Regions from separate parts of the Lysinibacillus sp. BNK-21 genome, predicted to be linked through region 1. Evidence: riboswitches for the same ligand, from Rfam matches in the RefSeq annotation. Region 1 holds a riboswitch; each other region holds the start of a gene.

Region 1 (2,329 bases):
ATTCGCTATTCAAGGCGCACTCTATGCTGTTAAGCTTGATATGCCAGTAAGCGCAGTCATTGTAGCTGCTGTTTTGACAGGTTCAGGTGGGGGTATTGTACGAGATTTATTAGCTAGAAGAAAACCATTAGTTCTCCGTGATGAAGTTTATGGTGTTTGGGCAGCTCTTGCAGGATTGCTAATCGGATTCGAGGTTTTTACAGGAGACATTTTCCTTTATATTTTATTCGCAGTGATTACAGCTTTACGTATTCTTTCCTATATGATGAAGTGGCGCTTGCCATTACGAAAGTTAAATCGTGCATAAACACCATTCAGCCAATGACCAAAAATTAAGTCATTGGCTGTTTTATTGTTTTTATCTTTTTAACAACTGCATTGATTCTTCTAAAGTCGCCATGTTTTTCATCATCGAGCAAGCTGCATCTAAAATAGGAAAGGCTAAGGCTGCTCCAGAACCTTCGCCTAAACGCATATTCATGTGCAACATTGGTTCAATGCCTAGTAAGGCAGCGGCAATTTTTGCCCCTGGTTCCTCTGAAGCATGGGAAGGAATGATATAATCGATTACTTTTGGTTCGAGCTTATAAGCAATGAGGGCTGCTATAGTTGAAATAAATCCATCAATGACAACGGGTTTACGATGGGCAGCAGCGCCAAGAATAATACCTGTCATCGCCCCTATCTCTAACCCTCCAACCTTAGCCAGAACATCAATAACATCATTTGGATTAGGCTTATTTAAGGTAATTGCTTTTTCAATAACTGCTGCTTTATAGGCAATGCCTCCTTGGCCTACTCCTGCACCAAACCCCGTTACTTCGATAGGGTTGCATCCCGTTAAAACAGCTAATATCGCAGCACTTGGTGTTGTATTGCCGATGCCCATTTCTCCAGTCCCAAGTACATCAGCACCTTTTATGATTTCCTCAGTGGCCACACGGATTCCTACTTCTATCGATTGAATGGCTTCTTGTTTGGCCATAGCTGGACCATGTGCCATGTTATCTGTACCATATTTAATTTTATGAATAATGACACCTGCATCAAGTGGAATATCTTCTTTTACACCCACATCTACTGTGACCACCTTTGCATTGGTAATCCCCGCAATCGCACAAACGCCTGTACCCCCCTTAGGAAAATTTAATGTTTGAAAGACCGTAACATCTTGTGGATTCGTGGTTACACCTTCCTCGTAAACACCATGATCTGCAGCACAGACAATCATCACTTTTTTGTCGACCATCGGATATAATTGTCCTGTTATACCAGAGAGCTGTACGGCAAGTGATTCTAGTTTACCTAAGCTACCTGGGGGCTTACAAAGCGCATCAATCCGCTTTCTAGCTTGCTCCATACTTTTCATATCAGCCCCCTGAATGTTTTGAATTGTGTCTTGTAATAATTGCATGATTATTTCTCCTCTCGTTCTCATAAGACAAAATAAAAAGTCTGTAGTTTATTGTCATGACAAATAAACTACAGACTTTTCCATCATCTATATCTTCTATAGCATGTAGGCAGGTCTCCTGGCTCAAGTTCAACACCTCATAGTACCTTCCCAGCAATTTGCTAGTGGCATACACTATGAAATTCCCTTATACAGTGGCGGGTCCGCTAAAGCTTTTCACTTTATTCCCTATTCTCCCTAATGGGCACCTATTGCTTTTATGTAATTTCTTTTAATTTACTACAAAGCTTTCTTGCTATCAATACGAAACAATTAAAGTAAAGTATTTTTATTTGGAGCTATTTCACATAGTTCCTATAACTATTGAATAGAAACCAATATTGTTAGCGAGTCAATATAGTTTAAAATGAATACACTTTGCCCCTTCAAATGACTATTCTCAAAAAAAGATGAGCCTATACCGGGATGGCTAATGCCAAACATAAGTAAAAGAATAGATTTAACATCGATATACATGATTTAAAATTTACTAGTTACTAAAGTCTGAGAAATAACATTGTTAAAGAAAATTGCAGAATTTTTTTAACAAGCTCTTTTAACACACACAATTTGTCAACTCTCTTCTGGTTCCTACTTTCTACGTGTTTAGCCTATAAAGAACGAATCTACAGTACATCATTCTTTCTATTTTTTTATGGATCGATATTTAGCAGGTGTCATACCAACATATTTTTTAAATACTTTACTAAAATATTCTTCATTGCTATAACCTACTAATAAAGCAATTTCATTATTTCTTTTATCACTATAATCTAATAGCTGCTTAGCTTTGTTAATTCTAAGTTCATTTAATAGGTGGATAAAATTTTTATCAATGCTTTTTTTTATTAATATACTTAAATTTGCTTGGCTTTT
Region 2 (2,329 bases), 1.1 Mb from region 1:
GCCATTCACTACCCCTATTCCTAATACTTTATCCTGCGGGAAACCAAATTGACGAAGTGACGCCATATTTCCTTTATAGCCATGAACAAAGTCCAAACCGAATCCTTGAACAGGCAATGTACTTAATGCTTCATAGGCACTTAAAGCTTCGAAATAAGTCTGTAGCATTATTTTAGCCTCAGGAACGGCAGTGGCTAACTGGTCATACATTTCTTTCACCAGCTTTATCTCTGCTGGATCAAGTGTTAAGACGAGGGATGGCTCTTCTAGCTGAATCCAAGTGGCACCTGCATCCACTAATTCTTTTAATACCTGCGTATAGAGTGGTAATAAAGCTAATAAGTACTCAACCTGTGTTAATTTGTTGTAGCCTTTCGTTAACTTATAAAATGTATAGGGACCAATTAGTGTCGGCTTCGCAATGATACCGAAAGTTTCCTTCGCCTCTAAAAAGTCGGCTAACACTTTATTTTCTGTTAGTTGTAAGGCTTGTCCCTCATACTCTGGAACAATGTAGTGATAATTTGTATTAAACCATTTTGTCATTTCACTAGCTACGGCTGTTTTGTCTCCTCTTGCTACACTGAAGTAGGTATGAAAATCGACTTTACCACCTTGCCAGTTAAAGCGCTTTGGAACTAAACCAAACATCAAAGCTGTATCTAACATTCTATCGTAAAACGTAAAGTCGCCAACTGTCACCATATCGATTCCAAGTTGCAGCTGCTTGTTTATTCTTGATAAACGGATTTTCTTTAATTTTTCCTCAAAGTCCTCCTCAGAAAGTTCATTGCGCCAAAATGCTTCTAGTGCTTTTTTCCATTCGCGTTCCTCCCCTATATAGGGATAACCGATCAATGTACTTGTATAGTTCATGTTTTTAAGCTCCTTTTTTAGAAAAAATAAAAAGCCATTCTCCTATTAGGAAAATGGCTGCATGTTAAAATTAATAATGCTAAAACAATACGAAAAAGTATCTACTTTCGCATAAACGTTATCGCACAGTGCCTATTTGGTCACTTTTCACCACCTATTTCCACGTAGGTATTTGGTGTGTACTAGAAATTGGCAGGTCTCCTGGCTTTCCATCAACACGCCTCACAGCCTTCCCAGTTTCCCCAGTGGCATTTGTGATTTGCTCCGAATTACAGTTGCGGGACAGCGTCGGATTTGCACCGACTTCCCTTTTAAGCCAAACTTTCATTTGGCACCAAGTCTTACACAATATTCAATTATGCTCCTACTATAGCACATATTTCAGAATAGTAGAAATTATTTTTCAACTATTATATAAATTATTTCTATAAATATTATAGGAATTGTTGTATAGTACTAAATGAAAATAAGGTTACATTGTATTCTGTAAAAAAATTTGTTACTATAAAAAGACAATTATGAGAGGACTGATGAATGGACAATGAAGAACTAAACTATATTTTTATTTGAATTGAATGATTTCAAACACAAAATATAGGGTTAGTCTATCCATTTTTAACTATCAGTTTGCATTTTATTTGTCATGACACAAATGGCAAATCGCATTTATTCAGAGAAAGACTAATCCTTCCAATGTACAATTGGAGGGTTTTTTTCTTGCTTTCATAGTTGATTTTGTACCTTTCATTTACCCATAAAGGAGAGGAAAAAATATGAGCGATTCAGAAACTATTGTAACGCATGTAACACTCCGTATAAGTCGTTAATATCCATCTGCTTATACGGAGAAATGAACCATAGATGGATAGACCGACTTTGTATGAAAAGTAAACTGTTGCAATACAAAGGAGGAATTATCATGTCCATGATACAAGTACAAAACCTAACTTTTTCTTATCCAAGCAGCTTTGACAATATTTTTGAGAATGTCAACTTTCAAATCGATACGGATTGGAAACTTGGATTTATCGGTAGAAACGGACGAGGTAAAACAACATTCTTTCAGTTGTTATTAGGAAATTATGAGTATAGCGGAAAAATCATCTCTTCTGTAGACTTCACTTATTTCCCCTATCCAGTTTCTGATCCAAATAAATATACCCATGAAATATTTGAGGAAATTTGTCCTCAGGCAGAAGATTGGGAATGTCTACGTGAAATAGCTTACCTACATGTAGATGCGGAGGTCATGTATCGTCCTTTTAAAACATTATCCAATGGCGAACAAACAAAGGTGCTGCTTGCTGCGTTGTTTTTGACAGAGGGTCAATTTTTATTAATTGATGAACCAACCAATCACCTAGACACGGATGCAAGAAAGACGGTTTCCGATTATCTTCGCAGGAAAAAAGGATTTATTTTAATTTCACATGACAGAAGCTTTTTAGATGGC
Region 3 (2,329 bases), 1.1 Mb from region 1:
TCGTGTAAAGCTGCACGCGTTCCTGTTCATCTGTTCCTACTAATAATTGGTGAATTTTCGTATCGATTTCTTTGGCGTTTGCTAGGCCTAATTTCGCCTCGTACACACCACTAGCATTTGGTGTAGCTGATTCATTTGCAAAGCTATGTGGATCTGTAGGTGGTCCATTGGTACGCCAGAAATTAATATCCACCTGGTCATCCATCAATTTTTGAAGACCGACCATTACATCTGCCCCTTCTAAATTCAACTGAACGCCAATTTTTGCGAGTTCACCTTGCATTAATTCTGCCATTGGTTTTTGAATTGCATCAGATGCAATGTAAATCAAATCTAAAGACAACAGCTGTCCGTTTTTTGAACGAATTTTTTCACCCTTAGGTAATAACCACCCTGCCTCATCTAGCAATTGTTGGGCTTTTTCTGGATTGTATACAATAGGTGCTAAATCTATATTGGCATAAGGAATCGCATCCCAGAACAATGTGTTCGCTACTTTTTCCGTACCATGTGTAATACTGTCGACCATTTGTTCCTTATTAATAGCATATTGAATGGCTTGACGTACCTTTAGCTCAGATAATGGACCAGATTGTGTATTGAATAGCAGTGCTTTCGTAGATAAAGGCTCAGAGGTAGTAGTTTTGTATTTGCCACTGTCTTTTAAATACGTATAGTTATCTAAACTAATAATGCCACGCCCATAAATTAAATCTAATTCTTCGTTTTCAAATGCTAATGAAATAGATTCTGAGTCAGGAATAATTTTTACTTTTATTTGTTCAACTAGTGGTTTTTCTCCCCAATAGTTTTCATTGCGACTAAATAATGCATATTCGTCCTTTTTGTATTCAGTTAATACCCAAGGGCCTGTTCCAATCGGTGCTTTGATAGAATCTTGCGTCATATCATCCTTTGGGAATCCGTTATCCCCTAAAAAACGGAAAGGTCTGACGAAGGCAAGTTCGTTTAAGACTGGATAATAAGGCTCATCCAATTGCAGACGAATTGTAAAATCATCTACTTTTACAACCTCTTTCATGTGGTTAACCATGCCCATCCAAGAATGCATGTCTCGATTCGCTAAAACGGCGTCAAAGTTACGAATGACATTATCTGCATTAAATGCAGTGCCGTCTGAATATTTCACGTCTTTTCTTAGATGGAAAGTATACGAAGTTTTATCCTCAGAGATGTCCCAGCTTTCGGCGAGCTTAGGCGTAACAGTACCATCATCATTGTATTCCACCAAGGATTCATAAACCATTGCTTGGGCAGTCATTTGATTCGGTAAATATGTATGAGGATTCAATGGACCGACATCTAATGGCCAGCCAATCGTTATTATTTTTTCATCTGTTTGGTTTGCTGAGGTCTTTTCCTTTTCTTCATCCGTGCCTGTACAGCCAGCAAGTAAACTGAACGTCAGGACAAGCAGGAAAGGAAGTAAATACTTTGTCAATCTCATTTTCTGTCTCCTATCTCTATTCGTAGTACAAATACATCTACTTGTTGAAGAAGAGAAGGCATAAAAAAACCTTATTCTAAGAAAGAATAAGGACAGAAAAACCCACGATGAGCAAGTCTCCATCCATCTCCCTATCTTTCGTAGATCATCAATGAATCTTCTTACAAGCAGGCATTCTGGCTCATGAATCATCATTTTGTTTCACCTTCCCAAGTACTCACTCAGTGGTATTTGAAACAAAACTCCTCATTTACAGCTGCGGGACAGCATGGGATTTTCACCCATTTTCCTTTTAATTGAATGAAAGACGATTTCACTCAAACTTGTAATGATTGCTATGAAATTAGTAATAAACATAACATGCTCGCATGTTCACGTCAATTTTACTTTCTGAAGATAATATATATATCGACGTAAGATAAAAAGACTAGGGATTTACCCTAGTCTTCGTTATTGGAGAGTAGATGTAGTAGATTAAAAATCATTTCGTTAGCTTGATGTAGATTGTTGTACAGCTTGACGCAACGTTTTAGTAGCAGCAACCATATTCGCTAAAGCTGCAACGGTTTCATCTTCTTTTCTCGTTTTTAAGCCACAATCTGGATTCACCCAGAATTGATAACGGTCCAGCACCTGTAGACTATCTTTCATAATAGCGAGCATTTCATCCTCGCTTGGTACACGAGGGCTATGAATATCATAGACGCCTAAGCCAATTCCTTTTTTATAGGGCTGTACTTGTAGTGAGGTAATAAGTTCCCCATGACTTCGTGATGTTTCTATGGAAATCACATCTGCATCTAGTGCGCTAATTGGTTCGATGAAATCATTAAACTCACAGTAACACATATGTGTATGGAT

The links. A riboswitch is a leader RNA that binds a small molecule or an ion and turns the genes downstream of it on or off. The one in region 1 is predicted to bind cobalamin.
Region 2: linked by a shared signal. The riboswitch ahead of metE (5-methyltetrahydropteroyltriglutamate--homocysteine S-methyltransferase) and the one ahead of cobT (nicotinate-nucleotide--dimethylbenzimidazole phosphoribosyltransferase) in region 1 are both predicted to bind cobalamin.
Region 3: linked by a shared signal. The riboswitch ahead of nikA (nickel ABC transporter substrate-binding protein) and the one ahead of cobT (nicotinate-nucleotide--dimethylbenzimidazole phosphoribosyltransferase) in region 1 are both predicted to bind cobalamin.

The regions. Positions count from the first base shown of each region.
Region 1 is NZ_JBLQTS010000001.1:3,279,278-3,281,606, forward strand. Features, by position in the region: gene ACMGGO_RS16865 (trimeric intracellular cation channel family protein) at 1-307, shown strand, start outside; gene cobT (nicotinate-nucleotide--dimethylbenzimidazole phosphoribosyltransferase) at 359-1,414, opposite strand; cobalamin riboswitch at 1,505-1,681, opposite strand; gene ACMGGO_RS16875 (response regulator) at 2,099-2,329, opposite strand, start outside.
Region 2 is NZ_JBLQTS010000001.1:2,148,038-2,150,366, forward strand. Features, by position in the region: gene metE (5-methyltetrahydropteroyltriglutamate--homocysteine S-methyltransferase) at 1-876, opposite strand, end outside; cobalamin riboswitch at 1,050-1,230, opposite strand; gene ACMGGO_RS10945 (Lsa family ABC-F type ribosomal protection protein) at 1,796-2,329, shown strand, end outside.
Region 3 is NZ_JBLQTS010000001.1:2,144,659-2,146,987, forward strand. Features, by position in the region: gene nikA (nickel ABC transporter substrate-binding protein) at 1-1,468, opposite strand, end outside; cobalamin riboswitch at 1,617-1,810, opposite strand; gene metE (5-methyltetrahydropteroyltriglutamate--homocysteine S-methyltransferase) at 1,958-2,329, opposite strand, start outside.